4 regions of the Clostridioides sp. LIBA-6822 genome follow, and region 2 is predicted to be linked to each of the others. Evidence: riboswitches for the same ligand, from Rfam matches in the RefSeq annotation. Region 2 holds a riboswitch; each other region holds the start of a gene.

Region 1 (7,944 bases), 1.9 Mb from region 2:
TTCGTTTGATAGAAACATCGAGTTTAAAAATTCAAGAAGCTTCATTAACAGGAGAATCTGTTCCATCAGAAAAAGATTCAGATACAATCTTATCTGAAGAATGTGTATTAGGAGACCGTAGCAATATGGCTTATACATCCTCAATCGTCACATATGGTAGAGGTGTAGGTGTTGTAGTTGCAACTGGTATGGATACAGAAGTGGGTAACATAGCACATCTTTTAGATTCACAAGATGATTTTGATACTCCTATAAAACGTAAACTTAATACTGTTGGAAAGACATTAAGTGTCATAGGTATTATTGTATGCGTTGTTATATTTGCAATAGGTGCATTTTATCAGAGACCTCTCTTGCCAATGTTTATGATTGCAATTTCCCTTGCCATATCAATTATTCCAGAGGGATTACCTGCAACAGCTACTATTGTAATGGCTTTAGGCGTACAACGTATGGCTAAAAGAAATGCTTTAATTAGAAAATTACCTGCTGTTGAAACATTAGGAGGAGCTACAGTAATATGTTGCGATAAAACTGGTACATTAACTTTAAATAAGATGACTGTTACACATATTGCTGTAAATGGAGATTTTGAGTCTGGAAAAGTTACATCAATAGACACTGCATCTGAAAAACATCCACTAGTATATAAAGAAATTGTTTATGCTGGTGCACTTTGTAATGATGCGTGTATTAATCCAGATAAAACAGATGAAATATTAGGTGACCCAACAGAGGGTGCATTAATTTTTATGGCCAACAAATTTGGAATAGATCAAGAAGCTCTTGAAGAAGAATATCCACGTGTATTTGAACAGCCTTTTGATTCTGATAGAAAATGTATGACAACTGTTCATAATATAGATGGAAAGATTACTGCTTATACTAAAGGTGCAGTAGATGAAATTCTTGACTTATGTACTAAAATATTAACATCAAAAGGCGAAAGAAATATTACCGAAGTGGATAAAAAGAATATACACGAATTATGTCTTACTATGTCTAAAGATGCATTGCGTGTACTTGGTTTTGCGAAGCGTGAGATTTCATCTATACCAAAAGAAGATAATGAAAACATAGAATATGATTTGACATTTATAGGTATGGTTGGTATGATTGACCCTCCAAGAACTGAGGTAATTGATGCAGTAAATACTTGTAAAGAAGCAGGTATAAGAACCATAATGATAACAGGTGACCATAAAGTTACTGCCACAACAATAGCTCATGAATTAGGAATATGGAATGAAGGAAATACTGTTATATCTGGTGATGAACTTGATAATTTAAGTGATGATGAACTAGATGAAGCTGTTAAAAAAGCTACAGTATTTGCACGTGTGTCCCCATTTGATAAACTTAGAATTATACAATCTCTAAAAAGAATTGGAGAAGTACCAGCAATGACTGGAGATGGAGTAAACGATTCTCCTGCCTTAAAATCTGCTGATATTGGTATAGCTATGGGTATAAGTGGTACAGACGTTGCAAAAGATTCTTCTGATATGATTTTAATGGATGATAGCTTTACAACGATTGCTTATGCAATAAAAGAAGGTAGACGTGTATATAGAAATATACAGAAAGTTATACAATTCTTACTTGTTGGTAATATAGCAGAGATACTTACATTGTTTGTTGCAATATTATTAAATTGGGATACTCCACTTCTAGCAGTTCATATTTTGTGGGTAAACCTTGCAACTGCTACACTTCCAGCCCTTGCGCTTGGAGTTGACCCACCAAGTAGAAATATAATGAAGCATCAACCAGTAAAATCAACGACCTTGTTTGAAAAGAACCTTATACAAAGAGTAGTTACTCAAGGTATATTTGTGGCAATAATGACTATTTTAGCATATAAAATTGGTCTTAATATAGAAAACCATGCTGTAGGTCAAACAATGGCATTTTGTGTATTAGCATTTTCACAAATGTTAAGAGCTTTTAGCCAACGTTCAAATACAGATTCCATGTTTAACAAAAATAATGGTAAGAATCCATTTCTTTTAATTTCATTTTTAACTTCTGCGTTACTAATAGCAGTAATACTATTTGTACCTGTTTTTAGAAATGCATTCAGTTTAACTATTTTAAATGGTTCAGAATGGCTTATAACAATTAGTTTAGCCATAATGTCTGTAGTTCAAGTAGAGATTGGAAAATTTATTAAAAGAAAATTTTTAAAAAAATAGTTGACAAAATTAGGAAAAATATATAAGATATAAAACATAGAAAAATTAAATAAATCTTATCCAGAGAGGTGGAGGGACTGGCCCTATGAAACCCGGCAACCAGTATATTTATATACATTGGTGCTAAATCCTGCGGCGAAAGCTGAGAGATGAGTATAATTAAGCTTATACAGAGCCTGAGTTATATACTCAGGCTTTATTTATTTTAAATCTCATCTGATAAATAGTTTAATTTTTTACTAAAATCTAAGGGGGATACAAAAATGTATAATAAAGAGACAATATGTGTGCAAGGAAATTACAAACCAGGAAATGGAGAACCAAGAGTTTTACCTTTATATCAAAGTACAACTTTTAAATATAGTAGTATAGACCAACTTGCTGAACTATTTGACTTAAAAGTTGATGGACATATATATTCAAGAATAAGCAATCCTACTATTCAAGCTTTTGAAGAAAAGATAAGTCTACTAGAAGGAGGAGTATCTTCTGTGGCTGTGTCATCAGGTCAATCTGCAAATATGTTAGCAGTTTTAAATATATGTAAATCAGGAGATAGTATACTTTGTTCTTCAAAAGTATATGGAGGAACATTCAATTTATTAGGACCTAGTCTTAAAAAATTTGGAATAGATTTGATATCATTTGACTTAGACTCAAGTGAAGATGAAATAGTAGCACTTGCAAATGAAAACACTAAAGTTGTGTTTGCAGAAACACTTGCAAATCCAACTCTTGAAGTTATAGATTTTGAAAAAATAGCAAATGTAGCTAAGAGAGTGAATGTTCCATTTATAGTCGATAATTCACTAGCATCACCAGTGCTTTGTAATCCTCTAAAATATGGAGCAAACATAGTTACTCATTCTACTACAAAGTATTTAGATGGCCATGCTTCAAGTGTTGGAGGAATTATAGTAGATGGAGGAAACTTTAACTGGGATAATGGGAAGTTTCCAGAGTTGGTTGAACCAGACCCAACATATCATGGAATAAGTTATACTCAAAAATTTGGAAATGCTGCATATGCAACTAAGGCACGAGTTCAACTACTTAGAGATTATGGAAATTGTTTAAGTCCATTTAATGCATATCTTACTAATTTAAATGTTGAAACACTTCACCTTAGAATGGAGAGACATAGTGAAAATGCACTTAAAATAGCCAAATTTTTAGAAAAACACGAAAATGTAGATTGGATTAACTATCCAGGACTTGAAGATAACAAGTATTATGAGAATGCGAAAAAGTATCTATCAAAAGGATGTAGTGGAGTTTTATCATTTGGAGTAAGAGGTGGGCTAGAAAATGCCAAGAAATTTGTGGAGAAATTACAGATAGCATCTTTAGTTACACATGTTTCAGATGTAAGAACATGCGTTATACATCCAGCTTCAACTACTCATAGACAATTAACAGAAGAACAATTGATTGCATCTGGAGTATTACCTTCACTAATAAGATTATCCGTTGGAATAGAAAATGTAGAGGATTTAATAGCTGATTTAAATCAAGCTTTAAATTTCTAAGAGAAAGAGAAGTGAAAAGATATGGCTTTAATACTACCAAAAGGATTACCTGTTATTAATAAATTATTGGATGAAGGAATAGATGTAATTTACAAAGAAGATTTTAATAAAGAATTAAAATATGAAAAAAGTATAGATACAAAGATAGCTATATTGAATTTAATGCCTATAAAGATGGATACAGAATTAGATTTACTTAGAAGGATAGACAAAACAGGATTCAATGTATCTGTGGAATTTATTAAAATCTCAACAAGAGAAAGTAAAAGAGTATGTAATGAATATGTTAAGGATTTTTATAAAACATTTGATGAAGCCAAAGAAGAGTACTTTGATGGCTTTATAATAACAGGAGCTCCAGTTGAACAAATGGAGTTTGAAGAAGTTGATTATTGGAATGAACTAGAAGAAATTATGGATTATTCTAAAAGAAAAACTAAATCTACATTATATATATGTTGGGCGGCTCAAGCAAGTCTTTACAAATACTACAATGTAAAAAAACTTCCATTAAGTCAAAAATGTTTTGGAGTATTTAAGCATAAAGTAGATAAAAATAGTAAAATAGTAGATGGATTTGAAAAAGAATTTTTTGCTCCACATTCAAGACATACTACTATAAATACTGAAGCTCTAAAAAATAATAAAGAATTAAGTATTGTAAGTCATTCTAAAGAAGCTGGTCCTTATATAATTACAAATTCAAGAGATGTATTTGTAATGGGACATGGTGAATACGATAAGTACACTCTTGATAAGGAATATAAGAGAGATATAGATAGGGGCGATGAAATATCAATACCTCAAAACTATTATATTAATAATGACCCTTCAAAAGAGCCAACAGTCAAATGGAAGAAACATTCTGAGTTATTGTTTAGAAATTGGATAAAAAATTATCTACTACAATAAATTTAGGATAGTATATAAAAACTAATTAAATAAGATATAGAAAGCTATAGGTATAAAGATAATCTTAATGATTCTTTATACCTTATTATTTTTAAAAAATTTGACATTATAGTAGTAGTTTTATATAATAATACTAAACCGACTGACGGTCTAATGAAAGGAGAAAACATATGAGAATAGTAAAAGACCCTGAAGAACGAAAAGCTGAAATATTAGATACATCTGAAATGCTTTTTTGCACTAAAGGATATTCAAAAACTACTATAAATGATATTTTAAATGAAATTGGAATTGCAAAGGGAACTTTTTATTACTACTTTAAATCTAAAGAAGAAGTAATGGATGCAATTATAACTAGAATTATAGATAATGATATAAACATGGCAAAAAAAATTGCTTTAAATCCAGAAATTCCAGTACTTGAAAAATTTTTTCAGATATTAATGTCTCAAAGACCTAGTGTTGGAAACAATAAAGAAAAAGTAATTGAACAATTCCATTTACCCAACAATGCAGAGATGCATCAAAAGACAATAGTTAAAACTATCCTAAACTTCACACCAATTTTAGCAGATGTAGTAGAACAAGGTGTAAGAGAAGGAGTGTTCAATACAAAATATCCGAAAGAAACAATAGAGTTTTTGATTGCTTCTTCTGAATGTATATTTGATGAATCAATGTTTAATTGGAACAAAGATGAAATGCTGCAAAAAACAGAAGCTTTCATTTACATTATGGAAACAACATTAGGTGCAGATAAAGGAAGTTTTGATTTTGTACATGATATGATAATAAGAAATTAAACTTTGTACCATTTATTGATTTATCTTTTGATTTTTAGATATATTATATTTTAAACAATTGCTTGTAATGAGGTTAAAAAATGAGAAATCGGTGTAAAATATATACATCGATTTTTTATTAAATTTTATTGTATCAAATTAAACATCAATAAGATAAGAGATTAATAATTGAAGTTACAATATTGTAATTGACAACAAATACTTAATACTATAATATTTAATACATTAAATATTATAGTATTAAGTATTTGCTTGTGAAACACACTTAAACCTAAGGTTAATAGTCAGTAAAATAAAGTATTTTCGTAGGGAGAGTTTGTATGGATGAGATAAGTTTTAAGAAAGAGTTATTGGAATTGACTAGAGATATAAATATAAAATTTGCAACACTATTAAGCCAATTTTACCAACCACTTGGTATTACAGCAGTACAAGCTTTGATTTTGTCAGAACTATGCGAACATGGAGAGAAAAAAATAAGTGATTTAGGAAAAAATTTAAATATGACAAACAGTAATGTATCAGTAATCTGTCAGAGACTTGAAAAAAATGGTTTTTTAAATCGCATAAGAGATATGGAAGACCAAAGAATTGTAAAAGTAAAGGTTACAAATAAATCATTAGACATACAAGAGAGTATTTCAAGCAGTATTTTTGATGATTATTTTGAAAATATGACTAGTGAAAAATTGCAGGATATGGAAGATATAATAGAAGGTTTAGAAAAGTTAAATAAGCTTTTAACTTGCATTGATTGCAAATAACATAAAAAATAATTTAAAGGAGAATAAAATTATGGATGAACATAAACCACAAAAAAGGTCTGGTCTCTATTATTATACGATTATAATAATAGTAGTAATGTTTTTAAATGCTTTAATATTTCCAAGTTTAATGGATAAAAAAATGGTTGAGATTGACTATGGAAAGTTTCTTACAATGTTGGATACAGGAAAGGTCAAATCTGTTGAGATAGAAAATAATAGAATAGCAATAAGCCCATCTAGTAGTAAGGATAAGAATATATACATAACTGGTAGAATGGATGACCCAGAATTAGTAGATAGGTTAAAGAATGCAAAAGTAGAATTTAATAAGGTTATTCCTAAGGAAAATTCACCGCTTTTAAACATTTTACTTACATGGATAATACCTATAGGTATTCTTATGCTATTTGGTAATTTAATGATGAAATCAATGCAAAAGCGAATGGGTGGCAATAGTATGCAATTTGGAAAGAGCAATGCCAAAATGTATGTATCCGCTCAAAGTGGAAAAAGATTTAACGATGTCGCTGGTCAAGATGAGGCAAAAGAAGCTTTAAGTGAAATAGTAGATTTCTTACACAATCCAGAAAAATATAAAAAGATAGGAGCACAAATGCCTAAAGGTGCACTTTTAGTAGGGCCTCCAGGTACAGGGAAAACACTACTCGCAAAAGCTGTAGCAGGAGAAGCAAATGTGCCATTTTTCTCAATATCTGGTTCTGAATTTGTTGAGATGTTTGTAGGAATGGGAGCATCTAGAATCCGTGACTTATTTAAACAAGCAAAAGAAAAAGCTCCATGTATAGTATTTATAGATGAGATTGATACTATTGGTAAAAAGCGTGATAATGGAAGTGGATTGGGTGGAAATGATGAACGTGAACAAACTTTAAATCAGTTATTAAGTGAGATGGATGGTTTTGATGGTGGAATAGGTGTAGTAATACTTGCTGCTACAAATAGACCTGATAGTCTTGATAAAGCATTACTTCGCCCAGGAAGATTTGATAGACGTATACCAGTTGAACTTCCAGACCTTGGAGGACGTGAAGCTATATTAAAGGTACATGCTCAAAATGTAAATGTAAGCTCAGATATAGATTATAATGCAGTTGCTAGGTCTACATCTGGAGCATCAGGTGCGGAACTTGCAAATATTGTGAACGAAGCAGCACTTTTAGCTGTTAAATCTGGTAGGGATGTGGTAGAACAACAAGACTTTGATGAATCTGTTGAGACTGTAATTGCTGGATATCAACGTAAAGGAGCTGTAATTTCTGACAAGGAAAAGAAAATTATAGCCTATCATGAAATCGGTCATGCACTTGTTGCTGCCATGCAAAAACATTCTGCTCCTGTCCACAAGATTACTATAATACCTAGAACTTCAGGTGCACTAGGTTATACCATGCAAGTTGCAGAAGATGAAAGTGTGCTTATGTCTAAAGAAGAAGCAATTGATAAAATAACTACCTTTACAGGTGGTCGTGCTGCTGAAGAAGTTATTTTTAATACTTGTACATCAGGTGCATCAAACGATATAGAACAAGCTACTAAAATTGCAAGAGCTATGGTTACTCGTCTTGGTATGAGTGAAGAGTTTGACATGGTTGCTCTTGAGACAGTAAGTAATCAATATTTAGGAGGAGATACTTCTCTTGCTTGTTCTTCAGACACTGCCGCTAAAATTGATGAAGAAGTATTTAGAATAATAAAAACTTGTCATAAAAATGCAACT
Region 2 (7,944 bases):
TTTCTTTTTTGTTTAATTTATAGAGCATTCTTGTATATTTTTTTCTACTTATACAATCTAATAATGGAATATTAAGTATCTTACTTAAATTAGACGCTATTTTTTGTGCTTGATTAAATCCCCTTTTGTTCAACCTTTTTTTATGAAGTGGAACAAATAGTATATAATCAAATTTTAAGTTTTCCAAATACAATTTTTCTTTCATTATCTGAGCTATATACCTAGCCATAAATGTTTTTTGATTATATTTTAGTCCTAATACTATCTTTTTGCTTACATCATTATATTCAATGCAAGATATAGATTTATCAAAATAAAAATCTTTATTAAAACAATAGCTACAGTCTTCAAAAAACTCCTTTTCAATTGAATGACGTGTTATTGGTTTTCCACATTTCATACAACCATCTTGTATAAAATTCATTTCATTAAAACAGCTTTTACATATTGAATAAGTATTTGTTTTCTTTATGGATTTATCACAAATTATGCAACTTATATTCTCAGGATATATAAAATCCAGACATTTATTAATCATGTTTTGTAAACGCTTAATAAAATTATCATTGCATATTTTCATATTTATTCTATCAACAACCCTTCTCGCTTAAATTTATTCAACTTATATCCTAAATTTGAATACCTTTGGTTCACTCTATTATTTTTTATCATATATTCAAGATACTTTACATCTCCAACCAATACAACTAATTTTTTTGCTCTTGTTACAGCTGTATATAATAAATTACGGCTAAGTAACATGGGAGGAGCCCAAGTTATTGGTAATACTACAACTGGAAATTCACTTCCTTGACTTTTATGTATTGTTGTACAGAAACTATGGTCAATTTCATCTAATTCATCATATAAATAAGATACAATTTTAGTTTGGTCAAATAATACATATATAGTTTTCTTATCTTTATCTATATGATAAACATATCCTATATCTCCATTATAGATGCCTTCTCCACTTTCTTTTTGGTCTTCTGTTTCCCATTTTTTTGTATAGTTATTTTTTACTTGCATTACTTTATCGCCTACTCTAAAGAGTCTTTTAGAAAAACTCTCTTCAACTTTAAATTTTTCTTTTTTGTTAAGATACTTTTGTAACTCTATATTGAGATTAGTAACTCCTAACTCTCCTTTTCTCATTGAAGATAAAACTTGTATGTCTTTTAATTTATCAACTTTATAAAATTTAGGTAATCTTTCATTAACTAATCCTATTATTTCATTTAATATTTCTTCATTGGTAGATTTTCTTATAAAAAAGAAATCTTTCTCTTTTGTATTTAAATAAAGCGGCTCTCCATTATTTATTTTATGAGCATTTACAATTATCATACTCTCTTGTGCTTGTCTAAATATTTCATTTAATTTAACCACATTTATAATATTAGAATCAATCATATCCTTAAGTACATTTCCAGCTCCTACAGAAGGTAGTTGGTCACTATCTCCAACCAAAATTACTCTTGTTCCTATCTTTATAGCTCTAAGTAGATTGTACATTAAAATTATATCTACCATTGATACCTCATCAACAATGATTACATCTGAATTTATTGGGTCTTCTTCATCTTTAAAAAAAGTTAAATCATCATCTGTTGAAAAACCCATTTCTAATAATCTATGTATAGTTTTTGCTTCTTTATCAGAAGTTTCACTCATTCTCTTTGCTGCTCTTCCCGTCGGAGCTGCTAAGGTCACACTTTTACCATTATTCTCAAATATCTCTATGATAGAGTTAATAGTGGTTGTCTTACCAGTCCCTGGGCCACCAGTTATAATTAATACTCCACTATTAATAGATTCTTTGACTGCTAAAATTTGTTTTTCTGCTAACTTGATTTTTTTATCTTCTTCTAAAATATTAATTTCACTATCTATATCTATTTTCAAGTCTTCAAATTCATACTGTGATAATTTTACGATTTGACTACATACTCCATTTTCAGCTAAATAATATGGCATAAGATATATAAGATTTTCATTGTTTACTTTCTCTATATGTATTTTTTGGTTATAAACTAACATCATTATACACTCTTTTATTATTTCTCCATTTAGCTCCAATAATTTTTCCGAATCTTGTATTAGAACATGCTCTGGTAAATATGTATGTCCATTGCTTAGAGATTTATTTAAAGTGTATAAAATTCCCTGACAAACTCTATCTTTAGAATTTTTATCTATGCCAATTTTATTGGCTATACTATCAGCCACCTTAAATCCTATTCCTCTTATATCTTCAGCAAGTTGGTATGGATTTTTATTTATGACTTCTATTGCACTGCTTTTATATTTCTTATATATTTTTAGACAGTAATTTGGCGTTATTCCAAAAGGAGATAGTTCTATTATGATGTTTCTAAGCTCTCTGTCTTCTTCATAACTTTTTACTATTTGTTTTACCTTTTTACTCCCTATACCTTCTACTTCTTGTAGTCTTTCTGGTGAATTTTGTATCACATTTAGTGTATCTACACCAAACTTATCAATTATTCTCTTAGCCATTTTTTCACCAATACCATGTATCATTCCAGAAGATAAATAAACATAAATTCCTTCTAAGGATGATGGTGTCACTGGCATAAAACTATTCACTTCAAACTGAGTACCATAAATTTTATGGTTTACCCATTTACCTTCAACTTCGATACTCTCTCCAATTGCCAAAGTAGGCATACATCCTACAATTACAATTTCATCCTTTTCATTTACCAGATGAGCTATTGTATATCCATTGTCCTCATTTTTAAAGACTATTTCACTTATCATTCCTTCTAATTTTTCCATTTTTATCTCCTAAAAATACTAATACTCGCTCCATTTAAGTTAGTATATTTTATATGTTAGACTATGATAGTTCTAGAAAAGTTTTTATACTTTTATACTTAACCTAATTTCCAACTATTATACATTTTATCAGAAACAAAAAAAATGTGCATCCAAAAAATATGGCACCTTAGAAAACAGGTACCATATTTTAATAACTATTTTATTTTAATTACTTCATGTGTAAAGTACAAACTAAATTTCATAAATTTATTCTAATATTAACTTATCTCAGATTTATTTTCCTTATACCCACTGGTTTTAGTAATTCTTCTATAAAGCATACATAGTAAAATCAAAATTCCCATGTAACCTGTATACGGATATAGTGTTCCTACTAGCTTATCAAATGGCAATAGACCTCCTATACATGCTAGTATACTTACTACTATTGTTATCATTCTAAATTTAGGATGGTCATCCTCTACAAATCTATTAGTTACTGACCATAATAGTGGTACAGCTGTAGTGTATATTCCTAATAAAAGAACTACTGAGAATAAAATACCTATTATTGGAGATATCTTATCAGCTAAATAAAGTGCTGGTATCTCTTTTGTATATATATTTCCTATGTCTGAAAGTAATGCTAAATTCATCATTATAGCTGCTGCCATAAGAGCTACTCCACCTATTATACCACCCCACACAGCATCTTTCTTATTTACTGCAGAAGAACCCATTCCTGTCAAGAATGTTATTACTATTATTACATTATAACAAGTATAAAGCACACCTGAGAAATACCCACTTGATGTAGCAGTTTTAATGTTTAGACTATCAACCATAGCTCCAGCATTTGGTAAAGCATCAATATTACTACACAAACTAATAGCTCCTACTAAAAGTGTAAATATTATTATTATAGGACCTATATTACCTAGTATTTTAGAAAGCCTTGTCAAACCTAAAGAAACAGTTATTAGGGAAACGATTGCCATACCAATCCTACCTACATATGGATTTAATCCATAGTACTCTGATAATGTAGCTCCTGCTCCTGCAATCATTATTACTAATGTTCCAAATAAAAATAGTGGTCCAAACCATTCAAAGAATGTGCCAAGATATTTTCCACAGTATACTTGATAAATCTTTATTGGCTCCTTAAGCTTCAATTCTCTTCCTTTATCTATAACTTCTGCTCCAAACCATGAAAATAATACCATAGATATTATTCCACCTATAATACCAGCATATCCATAAAACGTAAAAAATTGCAGTATTTCTTGACCAGTTGCAAATCCAGAGCCTATTACAGTAGCCACATAAGCTCCAGCAAAACTTATAACAGTTTTAACATTTATCTTGCCTGACATACATTACTCCCCCCTAATTAAAATAATTTTTTAAGTGTAAGTTTATTAAGATTATATTAGACGTATTATTGTGATATTTCAATATATTTTTAATAATTTAACAGTAGTTAACACATTCTTAACCAGTTTTTAACATATATCCTATAATATGTATCAATTTGCCATAATATTATAAAACAAAATACACTAATCTAATTAAATACTGTTTGTTTATTATATGATGAGAAATTTACATTTATTAAAAATATTTAATCTACAATAAAAAAACTGTTAGAAAGTAATCTTAAAATTACATTCTAACAGTCTCTTAGTTAAAAATTATTCACCTAGAGCATCTTTTCTTAATTGCTCAACTTTGTCAATTTTTTCCCAAGGTAAATCTATATCAGTTCTACCAAAGTGACCATAAGCAGCAACTTTTTTGTAAAGTGGCTTTCTTAAATCTAAGTCTCTTATTATAGCTCCTGGTCTTAAATCAAAGTGTTTATTTACTAATTCAACAAGTTTTTCTTCTGAAACTTTACCTGTCCCAAAAGTATCTATAAATATAGACAGTGGTCTAGCTATACCTATAGCATATGCAAGTTCTATCTCACATTTATCTGCAAGGCCAGCTGCAACAATATTTTTCGCAACATATCTAGCTGCATAAGCAGCAGATCTATCAACTTTTGTAGGGTCTTTTCCTGAGAAAGCTCCTCCACCATGTCTAGAATATCCACCATAAGTATCTATTATTATTTTTCTTCCTGTAAGACCTGTATCTCCTTGAGGTCCTCCTATAACAAATCTTCCTGTTGGATTTATATAAATTTTAGTTTCTTCATCAAGTAATTCAGCTGGTATAACCTCTTTAATAACATGATTAATTATATCTTCTCTTATTTTATCATTTGATACTGTTTCACAATGTTGAGCTGATATAAGAACTGTATGTACTCTTACAGCTTTATTTCCTTCATATTCAACAGTAACTTGAGTTTTTCCATCTGGTCTTAAATAATCAACTAAACCTGTCTTTCTAACTTCTGTAAGTCTTCTTGATAATTTATGAGCCAAAGATATTGGAAGTGGCATTAATTCTGGAGTCTCATTGCATGCAAATCCAAACATTATACCTTGGTCTCCAGCTCCAACTTTTTCTATTTCTTCTTCTATCTCTTCTCCAGTCTTGCTTTCTAGACCTTCATCAACTCCCATAGCTATATCTCCAGATTGCTCATCTATAGAAGTTATAACTGCACAAGTATCACAGTCAAATCCATATTTTGCTCTTGTATATCCAATCTCTCTTACTGTTTCTCTTACCAGTTTAGGAATATCTACATAAGCAGATGTACTTATTTCTCCTGCTACTAAAACTAATCCAGTTGTAACTGTAGTTTCACAAGCTACTCTAGATTGTGGGTCTTTTTCTAATAATGCATCTAATATTGAATCTGATATTTGGTCACATATCTTATCAGGATGTCCTTCTGTAACTGATTCTGACGTAAATAAATGTCTTGCCATTTTTATTCCCCCTTATACATTCTTAATTTTTATTATAGGTTTTACCTTATTTTTAATTTTAGAAATTTTACTCAAAATAAAAAACCTCTCCTTTATAAGAAGAGGTTAATAATCGTAATTGTATACTAATTAACTGACCTCATCTTTCAAGACTTTTGTCTTGTAGGAATTAGCACCTTTTCCCATTTGGGTGGTTGCTGGGCTTCACAGGGCCTATCCCTCAGCCGCTCTTGATAAGGTAATCAAGATTTAAGTTTTGTTTTACTTTACTAGCTTACTATTTTTTTAAAATTTTGTCAAGATTTTTAGTCATATTTTTCCCATACCTTTTTTTGTAAGACAAATAAAATATTATCTCTATCTGAAATTTAAAGTTAGGTCTTTTTACTGTTTTTTATTCATATATTTTTTTGAAGGGGGTGTTCCTATTGTATTTAGCTAAAGTAAATTACAGCGATGATGATGTTATACAGATGCTAAGTTCAGTTCTAAAAACTATAATTAATGAAAATACGATTGTTGTTTGCATAGGAACAGACAGGGCTATAGGTGATACTTTAGGCCCTTTAGTTGGAACAATACTTAAGAACAGTAAATTTAAATACCCCGTTTACGGTACACTAGATAACCCTATTCACGCCTTAAACATATATGAGTCTTTAGATACTATAAAAAATACACATATGCAAGGTAACTTCTTGGCTATAGATGCTTGCTTGGGGTCGCAGAGTAACATAGGTAATATACAAATTAGAGAAGGACCTATCCTGCCCGGAAAAGGTGTTGGCAAAAAACTACCTCAAATAGGAAATTATTCTATAGTGGGAATTGTAGATAAAATTGATGAAAACAATAGACTTTCATTTAATAATATACGTCTTAGCTTTATATTGGACTTAGCTGAAACAATAGCTTTAGCTTTATTAGTATCCACCTAAGTCCAATGTGAAGTAACCGATAAAATTCTTTATATAAAAAGGTAGATATTTTAGAGTATCTGATTAAATACTCCAAATTATCTACCTTTTTACTCTTATGTTGTTAGTTTTTACTTTTCAACCAAAGCAAACATTAATTCACCTTTACAGACAAGCTCTTCACCAACATATGCTTTAGCATCTGCCTTAGCTATATTTCTTCTAAGAGTTGTCATTTCAACTTCCATAGTTAATGTATCTCCTGGTCTTACTTCTCTCTTAATTCTAACTTTATCTATACCTGCAAATACACCTAATTTTCCTTTATTTTCCTCTACAGACATCATTGCAACTCCACACACTTGTGCCAAAGCCTCTACTATCAAAACTCCTGGCATTAATGGATATTCTGGAAAGTGACCTTGAAAAAATGGCTCGTTAACTGTTACATTTTTTATACCAACAGCTCTTTTTCCAACTTCTAGTTCTGTAATCTTGTCCACCAATAAAAATGGATATCTATGTGGTATTAATTTTTTTATTTCATCTATATTTAGCATTATAAACTCTCCTAATTATTTTCTTCTAAAAGACCCACCTGTTTCAAGTAAGTCTATTGAACCCAAAGCTATTCCTGTACCTTTTGCAACACAAGACAATGGCTCCTCTGCTATTGTAACAGTTATCCCTGTTCTCTGTTCTATTATTTTATCTAATCCATATAATAATGAACCTCCGCCAGTCATTATTATACCAACATCTCCTATGTCTGCTGCTAACTCAGGAGGTGTTTTTTCTAAAACAGCATGAGTGGCAACTACTATTTGCTCAACACATTCTCTAAGAGCTTCTAGCATTTCTGTTGAATTTATAGTTATAGAACTAGGAAGTCCTGTAATTAAGTTTCTTCCTGTTATCTTCATATATTTTTCTTCTTCTCTCTTAAATGCAGAACCAATTTCAAATTTGATTTTCTCTGCTGTTCTTTCTCCTATAAGAAGGTTGTGTTGTTTTTTCATATACTTAACTATAGAATCATCAAATCTATCCCCACCAACTTTTATAGATTCACTTACAACAGCTCCTCCTAGAGATATTACGGCTATGTCTACAGTCCCACCACCAATATCTATAATCATATTCCCATTAGGCTGTGATATGTCTACTCCAGCCCCTATGGCTGCTGCTATTGGTTCTTCTATGATATATACTTCTCTAGCTCCGGCTTGTCTAGTAGCATCCTCTACTGCTCTTTTTTCTACTTCTGTGACACCCGTTGGTACACATACCATAATCCTTGGCATGAAGAATCTTCCAAATCCTTTTTTATCAACTATCTTATCTATAAAAGATTT
Region 3 (7,944 bases), 1.5 Mb from region 2:
TATCTACACTTATGTAGTCTAGTAATTTTCTCATTTTCTTACGATGAAGTAAAAATTTAGAATACGTGTATTCTGATTGTTTTGTATCTCCATAAACTTTCCAATATTTAATCATAGAAACCTCATAATTACTATATCCCATAAAGCCAATTACATCTTTAAGAGGATATCCTAAAAAAATTCCTATTTCATCAGGGAAAGTATCACCATTAAGTTTATTTACTAAATGCTCCAAATAGGCATTGACATTCGTATTTTGTTTATATCCTAGAAATTTTAAAAAATTTACTGTTTTTTTACATTTTAATCTTTCTGATAATGCATTTTTGTTTACAAATAAGATTTTTAATCCTTTTTTCTTTTTATCAATAACTATAAAATCTATTTTTTTACATTTGTATAGATATTTGTAAATGTCACTAATCTTTTCCTCTCTATTTACATCAGTAAATGAAATATTTATTATTTCAGCAGGTTTAGAACCTAAAAAAACTGGACCTAAAACTTCTAAAAGCCATTTTATATATGATGATTCAATTTTATTTTTACAACAAAATTGTGAATTACAACAAGACATAAAAGATAACCTCCTTCAAATGAAAATTAATATCAATTAATTAAATTATACTATGAATGATAATCAATATCAACAATAAAATTATATTTTTTTCATTTAATTGCTTATTTATTATAATTTCCAAAAAAATAAATTATAACTTGTTTAATTTTAGTAAATAAAAAATAAAAATATAGAAATACTAAATTAAGAAAGAAATATATTAAATTTTTTTGTAATACAAAACATCTAGGAGGATAATAAAAATGAAATTAAAAAGAACTTTATTTGTAGGACTAGCGTTAGTATTAGCTATAGGAATGACTGCATGTACTAAAAAAACAGAAGAACCAAGTGAGAATGCAGGAAAAAATCCCAATGAATCAGTAAATAACAATGAAGGTTATATGAATTATTATTCAACAAGTTATAACGATTATATAGCAGGTTTAAATAGATACTCTATTTATGATACTCCAGAAAGCATAAACAATCAGTTTAAGGATAAAGAATATCCAGGAAATGAAAAATACTTAAATGATGTAAAGGCTGCGTACAAAGATAGTAGAGATAAAATACAATCATTTGTAACATCTCTTAAAAAAGATGGTAAAACAGAAGATACAGAATTAAAGAAAATGAATGATGAATTAATAACTGAAGGTGAAAGATTAGTAAAAGATATAGATGAAAGAATAAAAAAATTAGACAATGTATCTGATGAAGATATGAAAAAAGGTCAAAATGACTTTATGAAACTAGTTCATGGAACAGAAGATGTTGGAAATGATATAGGTAGTGGTTTTAGAAAAATGATAAAAGATATGAATGATAGACTAGGAATAACAGGAAATAATAAAAAATAATATAACAAATACCTAATTAGAAAATGAAAAAGTTTTAAAACATATAGAAGCCCTGAAGATATTATCTTTCTTGGGCTTCGCATTTTTTTATATCAAAATCCAATACAATAATTAAGTCGAATATCTTAATTCCTCAATAATATTAGCAAATTGGTACGATATCTAAGAAGACATTGATATTTTTCATCATAAAATATAATCACTATCATTTTGTAACCTTAATATTTCCAATATTGCTTTCAACATTAATTTCTATATTAGGATGCCTACCAATTCTACATTTTACTGTCTTTTTCTCAATAATAATATATTTTTGAAAATTGATTAGAATTAAGCTATTTTTTGTTTTTGCTACAAATTCGAACTCTAAATTTTTAGGAAGTATAATATTAATGTTGTCATTTTTATTAAAGAATGAAAGATTATTAGCTATTTTAGTATATTGGATATTTAAATTCCCATAATTATTGGCTTTATAATTTCCTGAATCAACAGCAGATTTTATATCCACATTCCCACTAGTGGAAGTGTAACATTTCTATATAGTTTGTCACAAGTGACATTGCCACTGAACGTTTAAAAGAATTTTTACTGGCAAGAGGGTTAAAAGTTTTGTCTAATCGTGGTTATATAGATATGCATATACCAAAATATACTCTGAATTGGGTAGCTGAGTATTTGTTGTTTTTTGCAAATAATACTACAATAATAGAATCTGCGCAACTTAAATCTTTAATAAAGTCTAAGGTGTTAGAGTCATGTAATCATCATTGTCTTTAAGTCATTTGAAAATACAGGGGTTTGTAAGCTATAAAATCAATAAAAAATAGATATTTATTTTTCACTAAAAGTAATAAAAAATAAGAAATTTAAATAAATTCATTGACAAATATTATTAATGAATATATCATATATAACATAGCAACAAATGATAATCAAATTAAATTAAATAACGTCTTATCAAGAGTGGTGGAGGGACTGGCCCTTTGAAACCCGGCAACCAGTATATTTTATATACATTGGTGCTAAATCCTGCAACTAATATAGTTGATAGATGAGTATAAATAGCTTTCTAAGCCTGAGTTTATACTCAGGCTTTTATTTTGTTAGATACAAATTAAAAGACATAAGCTAGGATAAACATAAAAACTGAGCAGAATATATGGGGAGGAAATTTTATGATTAGCATAAAAAATGTTAATAAGTATTATGGAAAGATTCAAGTGCTTAAAGATGTAAATATTGAAATAGAATCTGGAGAAATTTTTGGAATAATAGGTCATAGTGGTGCAGGTAAATCAACACTACTTAGATGCATAAATGGACTGGAAGAATATCAAGAAGGTAATGTACTTGTTTCTGATAAGGAAGTAAAGTCATTAAATGAAAAGCAGATGAGAGATTTAAGAAAAGAGTTAGGTATGATTTTTCAACACTTTTCATTACTTGAGAGAAGAACTGTATTTGATAATGTAGCATTGCCATTAGAATGTTTTGGATATACAAAATCAGAAATCAAGAAAAGAGTTTTAGAGTTATTAGAAGTAGTTGGAATATCTGAAAAGAAAAATGATAAACCTAGAAATCTAAGTGGTGGTCAAAAACAGAGAGTTGCAATTGCTAGAGCTTTGGCACTAAATCCACAAGTACTTCTTTGTGACGAAGCAACTTCAGCATTAGACCCAAATACTACAAAATCAATTCTTTCATTACTTGAAGATATAAATAAAAAACTAGGAATAACAATAATAGTTGTAACTCATCAAATGGAAGTTATAAAACAGATTTGTGGAAGAGTAGCAATAATGGAAAATGGAGAAGTTTTAGAGGTGGGAGATACAGAAGAAATTTTCTTAAGAAATACTAAAGGACTTAGAAAATTAATCGGTGAAGAAAGTATAATCTTACCAAAGGGAACAAATATAAAGATACTATTCCCTAAAGATATTTCTAATGAAGCTATTATTACAACTATGGCAAGAGAACTAAATATAGATGTTTCTATAATATTCGGTAAATTAGAGCAATTCAAAGAAGATATTTTAGGCTCACTTATCATAAATGTTTCAGATAAAAGTGGAGAACAAGTAAAACAATATCTAACTAGTAAGGGCATAAGATGGGAGGAAATGATAAATGAATAGTTTAATCGACTTTTTGACAACACTATTTCCAAATGCATTGTTACAAACTTTGTATATGGTTATAGTACCAACTATAGTGGCAACAATATTAGGATTTATACTAGCAATCATATTAGTGGTTACAAAACCAGATGGATTAAAACCAAATAGCACAATAAATAGTGCTTTAGGGTTTATAGTAAATATATTTAGAAGTTTCCCATTCATGATACTTATAGTTGCAATGATTCCAATAACTAGATTAATCGTTGGAACAAGTATAGGAGAAACTGCTGCAATAGTGCCTATAACTATTGGTGCAGCACCATTTATCGCTAGAATTATAGAAAGTTCACTAAATGAAGTTGATAAAGGATTGATAGAAGCTGCAAGATCTTTTGGAGCTACAAAGAGACAAATAGTATTTAAAGTTATGATAAAGGAAGCCATGCCTTCAATAGTATCTGGAATTACATTATCAATAATATCTATACTTGGATATACAGCTATGGCAGGTGCAGTAGGAGCTGGAGGATTAGGTAATATAGCACTTATTTATGGATATCAAAGATTTGATACAGCAGTAATGGTGTATACAGTAATAGCACTTGTAATATTAGTTCAGATAATACAAGGTATAGGAAATCTAGCTTACAAGAAACTAAAATAACTTAATCATAAACATTTTAAAGAGGGGGAGTAAAAAATGAAATTAAAAAAATTATTATCAGTAGCATTGGTATCAGCAATAGCAATATCAGCAGTAGGTTGTTCAAACAAAGAGGATAAGAAAATACTAGTAGGAGCTTCATCAAATCCACATGCAAAGATATTGGAAGTTGCAAAGCCTTTATTAAAAGAAAAAGGATATGATTTAGAAGTAAAAATATTTGATGACTATGTACTTCCAAATACAGCTTTAGATGAAGGTTCTTTGGATGCTAACTTCTTTCAACATATTCCATTTTTAGAAGAAACTGTGAAGGAGAAAGAATATAAACTTACGTATACATCTAAAGTTCACATAGAGCCAATGGGATTCTATTCAGAAAAAGTTAAGTCATTAGATGAAATAAAAGATGGAGCAGTTATAGCTGTGCCAAATGATGCAACTAATGGAGCTAGAGCACTTAAATTATTAGCAAAAAGTAAATTAATAGAAGTAAAAGATGGAGAGCTTATAACTAAAAAAGACATAACTAAAAATCCTAAAAATATACAAATAAAAGAAATGAATGCAGAACAATTACCAACAGTATTAAAAGATGTTGATGGAGCAGTTATAAATTCCAATTATGCTTTAACAGCTAACTTAAATCCTACTAAAGATGCTATAGTAATAGAATCAAGCGATTCTCCATATGTAAATATAATAGCTTGTAGAGAAAATAATAAAGATAGTGATAAGATAAAAGCTTTATCAGAGGCTATGAACAGTAAAGAAGTTAAGAAATTTATACAAGATGAATATAAAGGAAGTATAGTGCCAGCTTTCTAAATTGAATATGCAAAATCTATAAAATGAGTAAAATTAAAAATATTTACTCATTTTTTTTTATAACTAGAAAGTGACAAATTTTTTGGAAGAATTGTGGTAACATATTTATAGGTAAAACTATATAAAAATGAAGAAGTGGTGGGGAATATGGAATCTAAGGGAACTTTAAGCAAGAATAAGGTCTATATACTGGCTAATGGGGTATTTTTGATTATTGCAATTTTAAATATAAATTTGTATACAGTTTCTATAAATATGTATAGGATAATTTTACTTTGGATATTTGGGTATTCTATAGTTTATATAACTAGTTTCAAAAAAGACGAATTTATAAATATATTAAAAATAGGATGTCTCGTATTAGTTTTTGTAAGTATTTTAGGAGTAGCAGATTTAAAACTTCAAAAATTCCAAATTGTGCTACTCAATCTAAGTATAATTAATATGTCTACTTTTATATATTTAACCATTTCTAAAATAAAAAAATTGAGAATAAGCCCTGTATTAATTTTTTATGGTGCTTTTGTCATAGTAGACTATTTTATAAGAAATATTTTTAGTGATTTTAATTGGAATATGATTATTATATTAGTTAATATTGCTATGTCGTTGTTTAATTTGTTATATTTATTGAATAAATTTGATAGTACAATTGAACACTATAAGTTAATAAAAGATTTATCATATTTTGCTTTTTTTACAACAATTATAGGATTTATAGCAATTTGTTTTAGTACAGTAGATACAGATAGGTTAATAGGAGTAGTGTATTTATTATTATGTAACCATACTTATTATGTATATGTATACAGTTTCAATAATAGAATAGTATATCCATATTACGAGCTTGATTATATAAATAAAAAATTAAGTAGAAAGTCAGAGCAACTAGGGAAGATAAATTTAGCAATAGAAAAAGATATGACTATACAAAGAACATTAAAGAATTATATAGACCAAAGAAAAGAGTTATTGAGACAAGCTCTTGATACAATACCAAATGTGTGGATAGTAACAGATTATGATTTTAATATAAGCTATACAAATAATAAATTTAAAAATGAGTTTTCAAAAGATATGAGTAATTTTTATAAAATATTAACTTTTGTCAAAGAAGATAAAAATGTAGCTAAAAAATTAAAGAAGTTTGACAATGATATAAGTATAATTGACAAGCAGGTAGAATTAAATGATAAAATCTATTTATTGAGTTTAAGTAATAATAAAGAAGAAAGTAACTACTTAATAAGCTTAAATGATATTACAAATGAAATCAAAATGGATGAAGAAATAAGACATATAAATAAAGATTATGAAAATATTATATTAAATATTCCATCTCCTATACTTGTAAGAAGTGCTGAAGGTGGTATAAAGAAGAATAAGATAATAAGCATAAATAAGAAATATGAAAAGAGCTTTAAATGTAATTCAAGTGATTTAGTTGGCATGACATTAGAACAATATTTTGAAACTTTCAATATAGATTTCTTTGATAATAGATCATTTAAGAGATTAAATCTTACACAAGAAAAGAAAGCTGAAATAGTAAGTTATAATGATACAGCAAACTGTATAGTTAATTTTGTAATGTCTGACTCAGAAGGTGAAGACCGTGTTGAAGAAGTTAGAGTTGGAGATTATTGGTCTGATAATAAGCTATTTAAATTGCTTACGTTTAGAGATATAACTAAAGAAATAAATATACTTAGAATAGTAAATGAACAAAAGGTAATATACGAAAAATTACTAGATGCTATACCAGAAGCTATTTTTCTTGAAGATTTAAGTACATCAAGAGTTCTATATACAAATAGAGCTTTTAGAGAACTATTTGGAATTTCTAGTGACGTATTAGGAGTTACAACACAAAAATATAGAAATATATTAGTAAAAAAATACATAAATAATTTAAATATAGGAGAGAGAGAAAAGAGTATTCACATAGTAAACGAAAACAATCATATTAAAGAAGTAAAAATGATATCAAGAACATTGTATTTTGGACAAAAAAGAAGTAGAGTGAGAATTATTAAAGATTTAAGTGTGCAAAGAGAGTCTGAAAGACTTAAGAAGGCATTAATAAAACAAAGACAATATGACCAAATGAAAATGGAGTTTTATGCTAATATATCTCATGAACTTAAGACACCTTTAAATAATATATATAGTTCAGTTCAACTTGTCGAAAATCTTTATAAAAAGGGAAAAATAATTGATTCTCAGGATATACTAAAAGAACATATACAAATAACTAAACAAAATATGTTTAGATTATTAAGATTAATAGATAATATAATAAATATTTCTCAAGTTAAATCAGATATATATAAGATTAAAGCAGTTAATTTTGATATTATTGATATAACAGAGAGAATAGTTACATCTATTAGTAGTTATGCTAGGTCTAAGGGAATAGACTTGGTTTTTGATACAAATGAGGAAACTATGAGAGTAGGGCTTGACCCAGAATCTATAGAGCGTATAATACTGAATATATTATCAAATTCTATAAAGTTTACTTTAGAAGGTGGAGAAATTCTTGTAGGGATATATAAAAAAGGTGAAACAGTAGAGATACTTATAAAAGATACTGGTATAGGTATAGAAAAAGAAAAATTATTTGATATATTTAATAGATTTAAACAAATTGAAAATAGTGGAATATCAAATGAATTTGGAAGTGGAATAGGGCTGTGTCTTACAAAATCATTGATTGAAATTCAAAATGGGGAAATTTACATAGACAGCAAAGTAGGAGAAGGAACAGAAGTAAAAATTATATTCCCAATTAGAGAAGTGGTTGAAGAAGTCTATGATAAGTCAAATTATAATGACAACATTGAAAAATTCGAGATAGAATTTTTTGATATATATAAATAATAAATACTGAAATCTATT
Region 4 (7,944 bases), 1.7 Mb from region 2:
AGCAAAAGATATTATTGCTCCTAAACCAAATATTAAGCTTGGCAATAAGAATGGAGGTAGTGAGCCTGATAATAAGTGTATTAAAAATTTAGCTGTACCTAATTCTTTTATTACTGAACTCAATGACCATGCAAGTATTAATATTACACCAGTAATTACTAAACTTTTCATTCCATCTATCCAGACATCAATTGCTTCTGATACTGTAAAAATCTTTTTTACTACAGCCATTATAATAGCAACTAAACTTGCAACAAGTGCAGATTGGAATAATGCTCTAGATGCATCAGATGCACTAAATGCTTCTTTTATTGCCCCAAAAGAATATGGTGAATTTGTAAATAGTTGTATTAGAGCTTTATCTTCACCTTCCATTATAGATGTATATCCACTATAATAGAATGATGCTAAAGCAACTATTATTAATGTTCCAATTGGAATTATAGCATTCCACACACTCAATTTCACTCCATTTTTTGGAGCTAAATCATCTAATTCTTCTACGCCTTCATCAAGGTCTGTACCAACTTTTCTACTTCTAGATTTTATCTCAGCCTTTCTCATTGGCCCAAATTCTTTTAATAATAATGCTGATATTACAATAAACGCTAATATTAATATATTATAAAATCTAAATGGTATTGTATTTAAAAATATACCAAATGCATCAACATCCACACTTATACTTTCAAAAGCATCATGTATTAAACCAACTTCAAGACCTATCCATGTAGATATTATGGCTAATCCAGCAACTGGTGCTGCTGTAGCATCTATTATAAAGGCTAATTTTTCTCTTGATATTTTCATTTTATCTGCAACAGGTCTCATCATAGGACCTACTATTAATGAATTAGCATAATCATCAAAGAATACTAAAAGACCCAAAAACCATGTTATAAGTTGTGTACCTTTTGCTGATTTCGCTCTTTTGGCAAGTGCTTCAGCTATAGCCTTAGCTCCTCCCATTTTAGCAACAAGATTTATTACTCCTCCAATTGCTAGAACTTGTAGTATTATTCCTGCATTCCATGGGTCTGATAGCGATACCAAAGCTCTGTCCACTAAATCTAAAAATGATTGTATAAGTGTGGCAAACACATTTATACCACTAGCTTTAATTATAAAACTACCAGAAAGAATTCCTATAAGTAAGGAAATTATTACGTTTTTAGTTATAAATGCAAGTATTATAGCAACTAATGGTGGTATTAAAGTTAAAATTCCAAATTTTTCTGCATTAGCTAGTGCAATAGTGTCTATATCTTCCTCCGCAAAAACCATTACTGTTGACATTATGAACATAATTGTCGTCAGAAAAATAATATTAATTTTTTTATTTCTCATATAAATCTCCCTCTCTTTTTAGTTTTGTGAATTGTACAGGGTATTTGATAAAACTAAAAAAGCCTTAAGTGCTAAACACTCAAGGCTTAAAAATTACAATACATCAACAATATTAAAATAAGTATAATATAATTCCTTAAATGATAGCTCACCACAAATAAACCTGTGACAGTTGTACATATTTTCTATGTACCCCCAGCAATATAATCTTAAAGCATCGATTATAAAACTTCGGCAATATCTCCTTTCCTAATAAATCTCTGTGCTTAACTCATTATTAGTACTGATAGATTATTGCGCCTCTACCCTTCTATTCACTTTTATTAAGTATATTTTGAGTATATATTATTTATTTAAACTTTGCAAGGTAGTTTTTAAAAATCCTTTTTATTTTTTACATTAAATTCCATTTTATTATGATTTTGTTTAATGGGCACTTCTATTAATACACGATTATCTTCTTGTTTAAAACTTCTAATTTAAAGGACTTTTCAAGTTATTGTCGAATTATAAAATTAATTGTACTAAGACCAACAAAAAAATTTTATCATTTATATGGAGGAATTACTTTAATGTTATTAATTTACAATGAAAAGACAAACCCTTACTTCAATTTAGCAATGGAAGAGTATCTTCTTAAAAATCTTGACGAAGACTTATTTATTTTATGGAGGAATGAACCTTCTATAATTGTTGGAAAAAATCAAAATACACTTTCTGAAATAAATTTAGAATATATAAAAGAAAATTCTATACCTGTCGTTAGGAGACAATCTGGTGGTGGAGCTGTATTTCACGATTTAGGAAATATAAATTTTACATTCATAGCTTGCAATAATAATAGCTTTAGTGATTTCAGAAGATTCACTCAACCAATAATAGACTTGCTTAAAACATTAGATGTCAACGCTGAATTTTCTGGAAGAAATGACCTTCTTATAGATGGTAAGAAATTTTCTGGAAATGCCCAGTACAACTACAAAAACAAGGTAATGCACCATGGTACGTTGTTATTTTCATCTGAGATAAACGACCTTTCAAAAGCTTTAAAAGTAAAGCCTATAAAATTTGAAGGAAAGGGAATAAAATCTGTAAAATCTCGTGTAACTAATATAAGTGAACATCTAAAATCTAAAATGGATATACTGGAATTTAAAGATGCAATTATGGATTATTTATCTAAAACTAATATTGATAATACTAATTATTGTTTAAGTAAGTATGACATAGAACAAATAGAAAAACTTACTAAATTAAAATATGAAACTTGGGATTGGAACTTTGGTAATTCACCAAAATATACTCTTTCAAATGAGTTAAAATATTCTGGTGGAAATGTTGAGTTTAATCTAAATGTTGATAAAGGCATAATAACAACTATAAAATTTTTTGGAGATTTTTTTGGAAAACGTGATGTTTCATTTGTGGAAGACAAACTTGTTGGCACAAAGCATGAAGAAAATGCTTTAAGAAATGTTTTAAATTCAATTGAAATAAATGATTATTTCTTAGGTGCTGATACTGATATTTTAGTTTCTGGAATCTTAGGTGTTAAATAGAAATACTAAAGATTTTAAAATATTTATAAAATTGTGTTTACATATATAAAAAATCATGATAATATTTATAACATAATTAAAAATTGATACTTCTTATCCAGAGTGGTGAAGGGACTGGCCCTATGAAACCCAGCAACCAGTATATTTTTATATACATTGGTGCTAAATCCTGCAGTATTATACTGAAAGATGAGTCTAAATTAGCTTTTAAAGCCTGAGTTTAAACTCAGGCTTATTTTATTTTGCAGTGTGATAAAAGAGGGTATTTTATTTTTAACTAATCAATCATATTCAGGAGGGAATTTATATGAAATTCAAAAAATTATTAAGTTTATTATTATGTCTAGTTTTCACTTTATCTATAGTTGGATGCTCTAAAGCTAACGATGACAAAAAAATTGTTGTTGGTGCTACTTTAGTACCAGGTGGAGAATTATTAGAAGAATTAAAGCCACTTATCGAAGAAAAAGGTTATACCTTAGAAATTAAGAATTTTGATGATTACATACTTCCAAACGAAGCTTTAAATAATGGAGAAATTGATGCAAATCTATTCCAACATGAACCTTATCTAAAAGAGGCTGTCAAAGCTAAAGGATATAAAATAATGGCTGGAAAAAAACTATATGTATGCCCAGCAATACTTTACTCTTACAAGATAAAATCTATTGATGAATTTAAGAAAGGAGATACAATTGCAATAAGCAACAATCCATCTTCTTGTTCTAAAGACCTTAGATATCTTGAAAGTATTGGGCTTTTAACTTTACCTAAAGATGATGGACTAGTTAGTCCTAAAGATATAATCGAAAATCCAAAAGGCATACAATTTAAAGAATTGGATATTGCTCAGATTCCATCTTCTCTTCCAGACGTAACTGCTGCATTTATAGATACTACATACGCAGTACCTGCTGGTCTTGATGCTAAGAAAAATGGACTTTATACAGCTCCTATAAATGATGAGTATGCAAATCTTTTGGCATTTAGAACTGAAGATAAAGATAGTGAAAAAATTAAAGTTCTACAAGATGTTCTTACATCAGATAAAGCAAGAAGTATAATTGAAGAGAAATACAAAGGAATTGTAATTCCTGTTTTCTAGTATATTTAGTATAATTTTAATATTATTATTCTAATCTTGTTGAATATTGACTTGTTAAGTGCTACCATTTAAGTAAATCTATGTTTATGGAGGAAGATTACTATGGCTATAGAATTAAAAAAGGGACAAAAAATAAACCTTACAAAAAAAGAAAATAGTGATTTAGGTGAAATCTTAGTTAATTTAAATTGGAATCAAAAAATACAAAAAAAAGGTTTTTTTGGCTCTCTAAAAAGCAGTAATATAGATTTAGATTTAGGTTGCCTGTTTGAAATGAAAAATGGTGTAAAAGGTGCTGTACAAGCATTAGGTAATTCTTTTGGTAGTTTAGAGAATCCCCCTTTTGCTCAATTAGATGGAGATGACAGAACAGGTAGCAATACACAAGGAGAAAATATAAGAATAAATGGTAATAAAATAAAAGAAATAAAGAGAATACTTATTTATGCTTTTATCTATGAAGGTGTAGCTAATTGGTCTGAGGCTGATGGAATTGTAACAATCAAACAAAAACAAGATTCAGATTTAGTTGTTAAACTTGATGAACATAAAAATGGCTATAACATGTGTTCAATAGCATTGATAGAAAATGTAAATGATGAGACATTCAGTGTTGAAAAAGTCATTAAATACTTTAAAGGCCATAAAGAAATGGACAATGAGTTTCATTGGGGCTTAAAATGGGTTGCAGGAAGAAAATAAGTACATATTATCAAGAGACTATGAGTAAATTCACTCACAGTCTCTTTTTTTTATAATTATTTACTTTCTAACTATTATGAATAAATTCTTTATCCAATATTTCTTCAAATTCTAACATGGGCATTGGTCTATAAAATACAAATCCCTGTACTAAATCACATCCAACATCTTTTAGAAATTCAACTTGTTCCTTACATTCAATACCTTCTGCAACTGTTGTAATATTCAATTCTTTTAGCATATGTATAATATTTTTTATTACTGTTTTTTCTTTATCTTTGTCTAAGCTAGCATTAAAAAACATAGAATCAAGTTTTAAAACATCAAATGGTAAATCTTTTAAGACACCCAAAGATGAATACCCTTTTCCAAAATCATCTAAAGAGCAAGTAAATCCATTTTTATGTAAGTCATGTATAATTTCCAAAAAGTGTTCTTGATTCTCAAAAGCAACACTCTCAGTAAATTCAATTTCTATAGTGTTTTGAGGTATATTATATTTCTTTTTTATCTCTGAATAAGTTTCCACAAATTTGGCATTATAAAACTGTATTCTAGAAACATTAACTGATATTTGAACAAATGGTTTATTTTCATCTAATCTCTTTCTAATCCATCTACAAACTTCTTCAAAAACATACTTGTCTACCAAACCAATAAAAAAATCCTTTTCCAGTATTGGAATAAATATTGCAGGAGATATGATACCTTTATCTGGAGTCAACCAACGTACTAAAGCTTCTGCACAATCTATCTTTTGATTATGTAAATTAACTTTGGGTTGAAAATAAACTATAAATTCTTTATTTTCAATGGCTTCATGTATTCTACTTTTGATTGTATTTTCTTCAATCATTTTTTTACGAATATTTTCATTGTAAAAAGCATAATTAGTACCTGGTTTATTTTTAACAGTTTTTTGTGCAAAGTTTGCTCTATTTATTAAATCATCTATGTTTAGTTTTTCAATTACATCTTCAATACAACAAATTCCACTGACAATCGTAATGTTATATTTGTTTTTAATTTCGTTCGTAATATTAATCAGTTTCTCATCTACAACTCGTTGTCGTATCACTAAGTCTGCCTTATCCACATAGCACCTTAAAGCAATAAATCTATCTGCAATTTCCCTTGCAAATATCTCATATTTTCCAATATCATTCATCATAAGATTAGCATATCGTTTTAATATCATATCACCATAATCATATCCAAATATGTCATTAATGTATTTAAAATTTTCAAAATCAATATAGAATACAGCAAATTTCTTGTCTTTATACTTATAAATATTTTGATTTGCATCTAGCTTAAACTTTTCTATAGTATTTGCTCCTGTGAGCTCATCTTTATACGCAATGTTTTTTAAATCTACATTTAATTTTTCCAAACTAATCAATTTTCTATTGTATTGTATAATCAATATAATCCATGCTAACATACCTATAATAGATATAATGATTATTAAAGTCATTAGATAATCACTTTTCTCTTTAGAAAAATTTTCTATTTCAAACACTGTATTATTTGCAAGATAAAAAAAGTCTTCACTTGTGTCTAATAAATGATTGTTTTCTTCATTCATTCTTACTTTTTCTATTTCACTATTTAAATCTTTCCACTTTTTTTCTAGTAAAAATAAATAATCGTTATATGTTTTGCAATCGGTAACTACCAAACCGTACTTTCCATCCCCTGTAATTAATTCATGTAAAATTCCATCTATATAGTCGATTAACTCATCATTTGGTTGATTGTCCATCTCTAATTTGCTTAAACGTTGACTCGCTCCACGGACGATACCAACATAATTAATTAGTTTTCCATAGTCCGCAATATTACGAATCAATTTAATCGAAATGGAGCTTATAGAAATTAATAAAATAAATAAGACTAAGATAGTTACCCTCAAAACTCTCTTCATAAAATACCCCTATCCTCTATGTAGTTTTTCATGTATTAGATATTCTTTATAATCAACTCAACAAAGTTGTGTATAATCATTTTTTCAAATAAGAAGCATGAAATTCCAATAAAAATTTCTATACAATTAAGATATAGAAATGCTTATTTTACATAGTTTATTTTTAGTATTATATCTATTTACAAAAACGTTTTTATAGAAATCACTCTTTTTTTAGATACAGTTTATATTACTTTTAGTTATAAAACTCTGCTTAAAATTATATAATTGCGACAACCTATATATCTATATAATTCAATTATATTTAAAAATTATTCTTTTTGTCTAGTATAACTTTGTATTTTATTATATTTTGAATATATTTATATTATTATAATTCACATTATTATTTAAACTATAAAAAATCAGCCACTTTAAGTGGCTGATTAAATAGCAATAAATAAAACATGTTCATCGTAAATAATAGACTTATTTATTAACTGCTTGTGACGCATCATCTATCATTTTATTTAAAGAAGTTAGACCTCCATCATTTACATACCATGTTGGCGAATCTAAATATATTATGTTATCATTTTTATATGCATCCATAGATTTTATTACATCATTGTTTAAAACAGCTTTTGCTGTTGAGCCTGCTTTTACATCACTACCTGTAGCTATTCCTCTATCTATAACAAACATAACTTGTGGATTTTGTTTTGCTATATACTCAAAAGTAATGTTTTGACCATGACTTGATTCTTTTATATTTTTATCTTTATTTTCAAATCCAAAACTCTTGTATAATACACTAAATCTTGATTCTTCACCAAATACACTTAAATTACCTTCATTCACCATTAGCGTTAAAGCATTTAAGTTTTTTTCTGTTACTTTTTTATTTAGAGCCTCTATCTTTTTTTCAATTTTACTAAATTCTTGATTAGCTTTTTCTTCTACTCCAAATATTTTTCCTATTTTATCTATATTATTTTTAACAGAATCCAAATACTTCTTATCATCTTTACTTGTACTTATTGTTGGTGCTATTTTTGATAATTGCTCATAAAAATCTTCTTGTCTTCCATTTATTATAATTAAATCTGGATTTGCTGACTTTATACCTTCTAAATCTGGCTCTTTCAACCCTCCTAAATCTGCATACTTTTCATCCTTATATTTTTCTAAAGATGTTGGTAAGCTTGACTTTGGAAGCCCTACTAAATTCTCCCCTACACCTAATGCATCCATTGTATCTAGAGCTGAATAATCAAATACTACCACTTTCTTAGGGTTTAACTTTACATCTGTTTCTCCCAAGC

Evidence for each region. Region 2 has a riboswitch for S-adenosylmethionine ahead of metK (methionine adenosyltransferase). Riboswitches for the same ligand answer to the same signal wherever they lie in the genome.
Region 1: another riboswitch for S-adenosylmethionine. It lies ahead of ACTG48_RS09765 (O-acetylhomoserine aminocarboxypropyltransferase/cysteine synthase family protein); the one in region 2 lies ahead of metK (methionine adenosyltransferase).
Region 3: another riboswitch for S-adenosylmethionine. It lies ahead of ACTG48_RS07905 (methionine ABC transporter ATP-binding protein); the one in region 2 lies ahead of metK (methionine adenosyltransferase).
Region 4: another riboswitch for S-adenosylmethionine. It lies ahead of ACTG48_RS08785 (MetQ/NlpA family ABC transporter substrate-binding protein); the one in region 2 lies ahead of metK (methionine adenosyltransferase).

Annotation. Positions count from the first base shown of each region.
Region 1 covers NZ_CP196995.1:2,032,893-2,040,836, forward strand. The annotation lists gene ACTG48_RS09760 (cation-translocating P-type ATPase) at 1-2,195, shown strand, start outside; SAM riboswitch class I at 2,249-2,351, shown strand; gene ACTG48_RS09765 (O-acetylhomoserine aminocarboxypropyltransferase/cysteine synthase family protein) at 2,459-3,724, shown strand; gene ACTG48_RS09770 (homoserine O-succinyltransferase) at 3,746-4,636, shown strand; gene ACTG48_RS09775 (TetR/AcrR family transcriptional regulator) at 4,807-5,439, shown strand; gene ACTG48_RS09780 (MarR family winged helix-turn-helix transcriptional regulator) at 5,760-6,203, shown strand; gene ftsH (ATP-dependent zinc metalloprotease FtsH) at 6,235-7,944, shown strand, end outside.
Region 2 covers NZ_CP196995.1:177,513-185,456, reverse strand. The annotation lists gene ACTG48_RS01230 (ComF family protein) at 1-538, opposite strand, end outside; gene recD2 (SF1B family DNA helicase RecD2) at 583-2,802, opposite strand; gene ACTG48_RS01220 (YkvI family membrane protein) at 3,063-4,160, opposite strand; gene metK (methionine adenosyltransferase) at 4,479-5,672, opposite strand; SAM riboswitch class I at 5,809-5,912, opposite strand; gene yyaC (spore protease YyaC) at 6,101-6,610, shown strand; gene fabZ (3-hydroxyacyl-ACP dehydratase FabZ) at 6,721-7,149, opposite strand; gene mreB (rod shape-determining protein MreB) at 7,165-7,944, opposite strand, start outside.
Region 3 covers NZ_CP196995.1:1,642,094-1,650,037, forward strand. The annotation lists gene ACTG48_RS07885 (DUF3793 family protein) at 1-577, opposite strand, end outside; gene ACTG48_RS07890 (hypothetical protein) at 823-1,422, shown strand; partial or broken gene ACTG48_RS07895 (DUF4097 family beta strand repeat-containing protein) at 1,628-1,939, opposite strand; gene ACTG48_RS07900 (hypothetical protein) at 2,059-2,202, shown strand; SAM riboswitch class I at 2,377-2,483, shown strand; gene ACTG48_RS07905 (methionine ABC transporter ATP-binding protein) at 2,601-3,566, shown strand; gene ACTG48_RS07910 (methionine ABC transporter permease) at 3,559-4,215, shown strand; gene ACTG48_RS07915 (MetQ/NlpA family ABC transporter substrate-binding protein) at 4,252-5,043, shown strand; gene ACTG48_RS07920 (sensor histidine kinase) at 5,191-7,926, shown strand.
Region 4 covers NZ_CP196995.1:1,832,250-1,840,193, reverse strand. The annotation lists gene ACTG48_RS08795 (Na+/H+ antiporter NhaC family protein) at 1-1,347, opposite strand, end outside; lysine riboswitch at 1,484-1,660, opposite strand; gene lplA (lipoate--protein ligase) at 1,920-2,906, shown strand; SAM riboswitch class I at 2,997-3,102, shown strand; gene ACTG48_RS08785 (MetQ/NlpA family ABC transporter substrate-binding protein) at 3,214-4,011, shown strand; gene ACTG48_RS08780 (TerD family protein) at 4,114-4,713, shown strand; gene ACTG48_RS08775 (putative bifunctional diguanylate cyclase/phosphodiesterase) at 4,781-6,640, opposite strand; gene ACTG48_RS08770 (siderophore ABC transporter substrate-binding protein) at 7,109-7,944, opposite strand, start outside.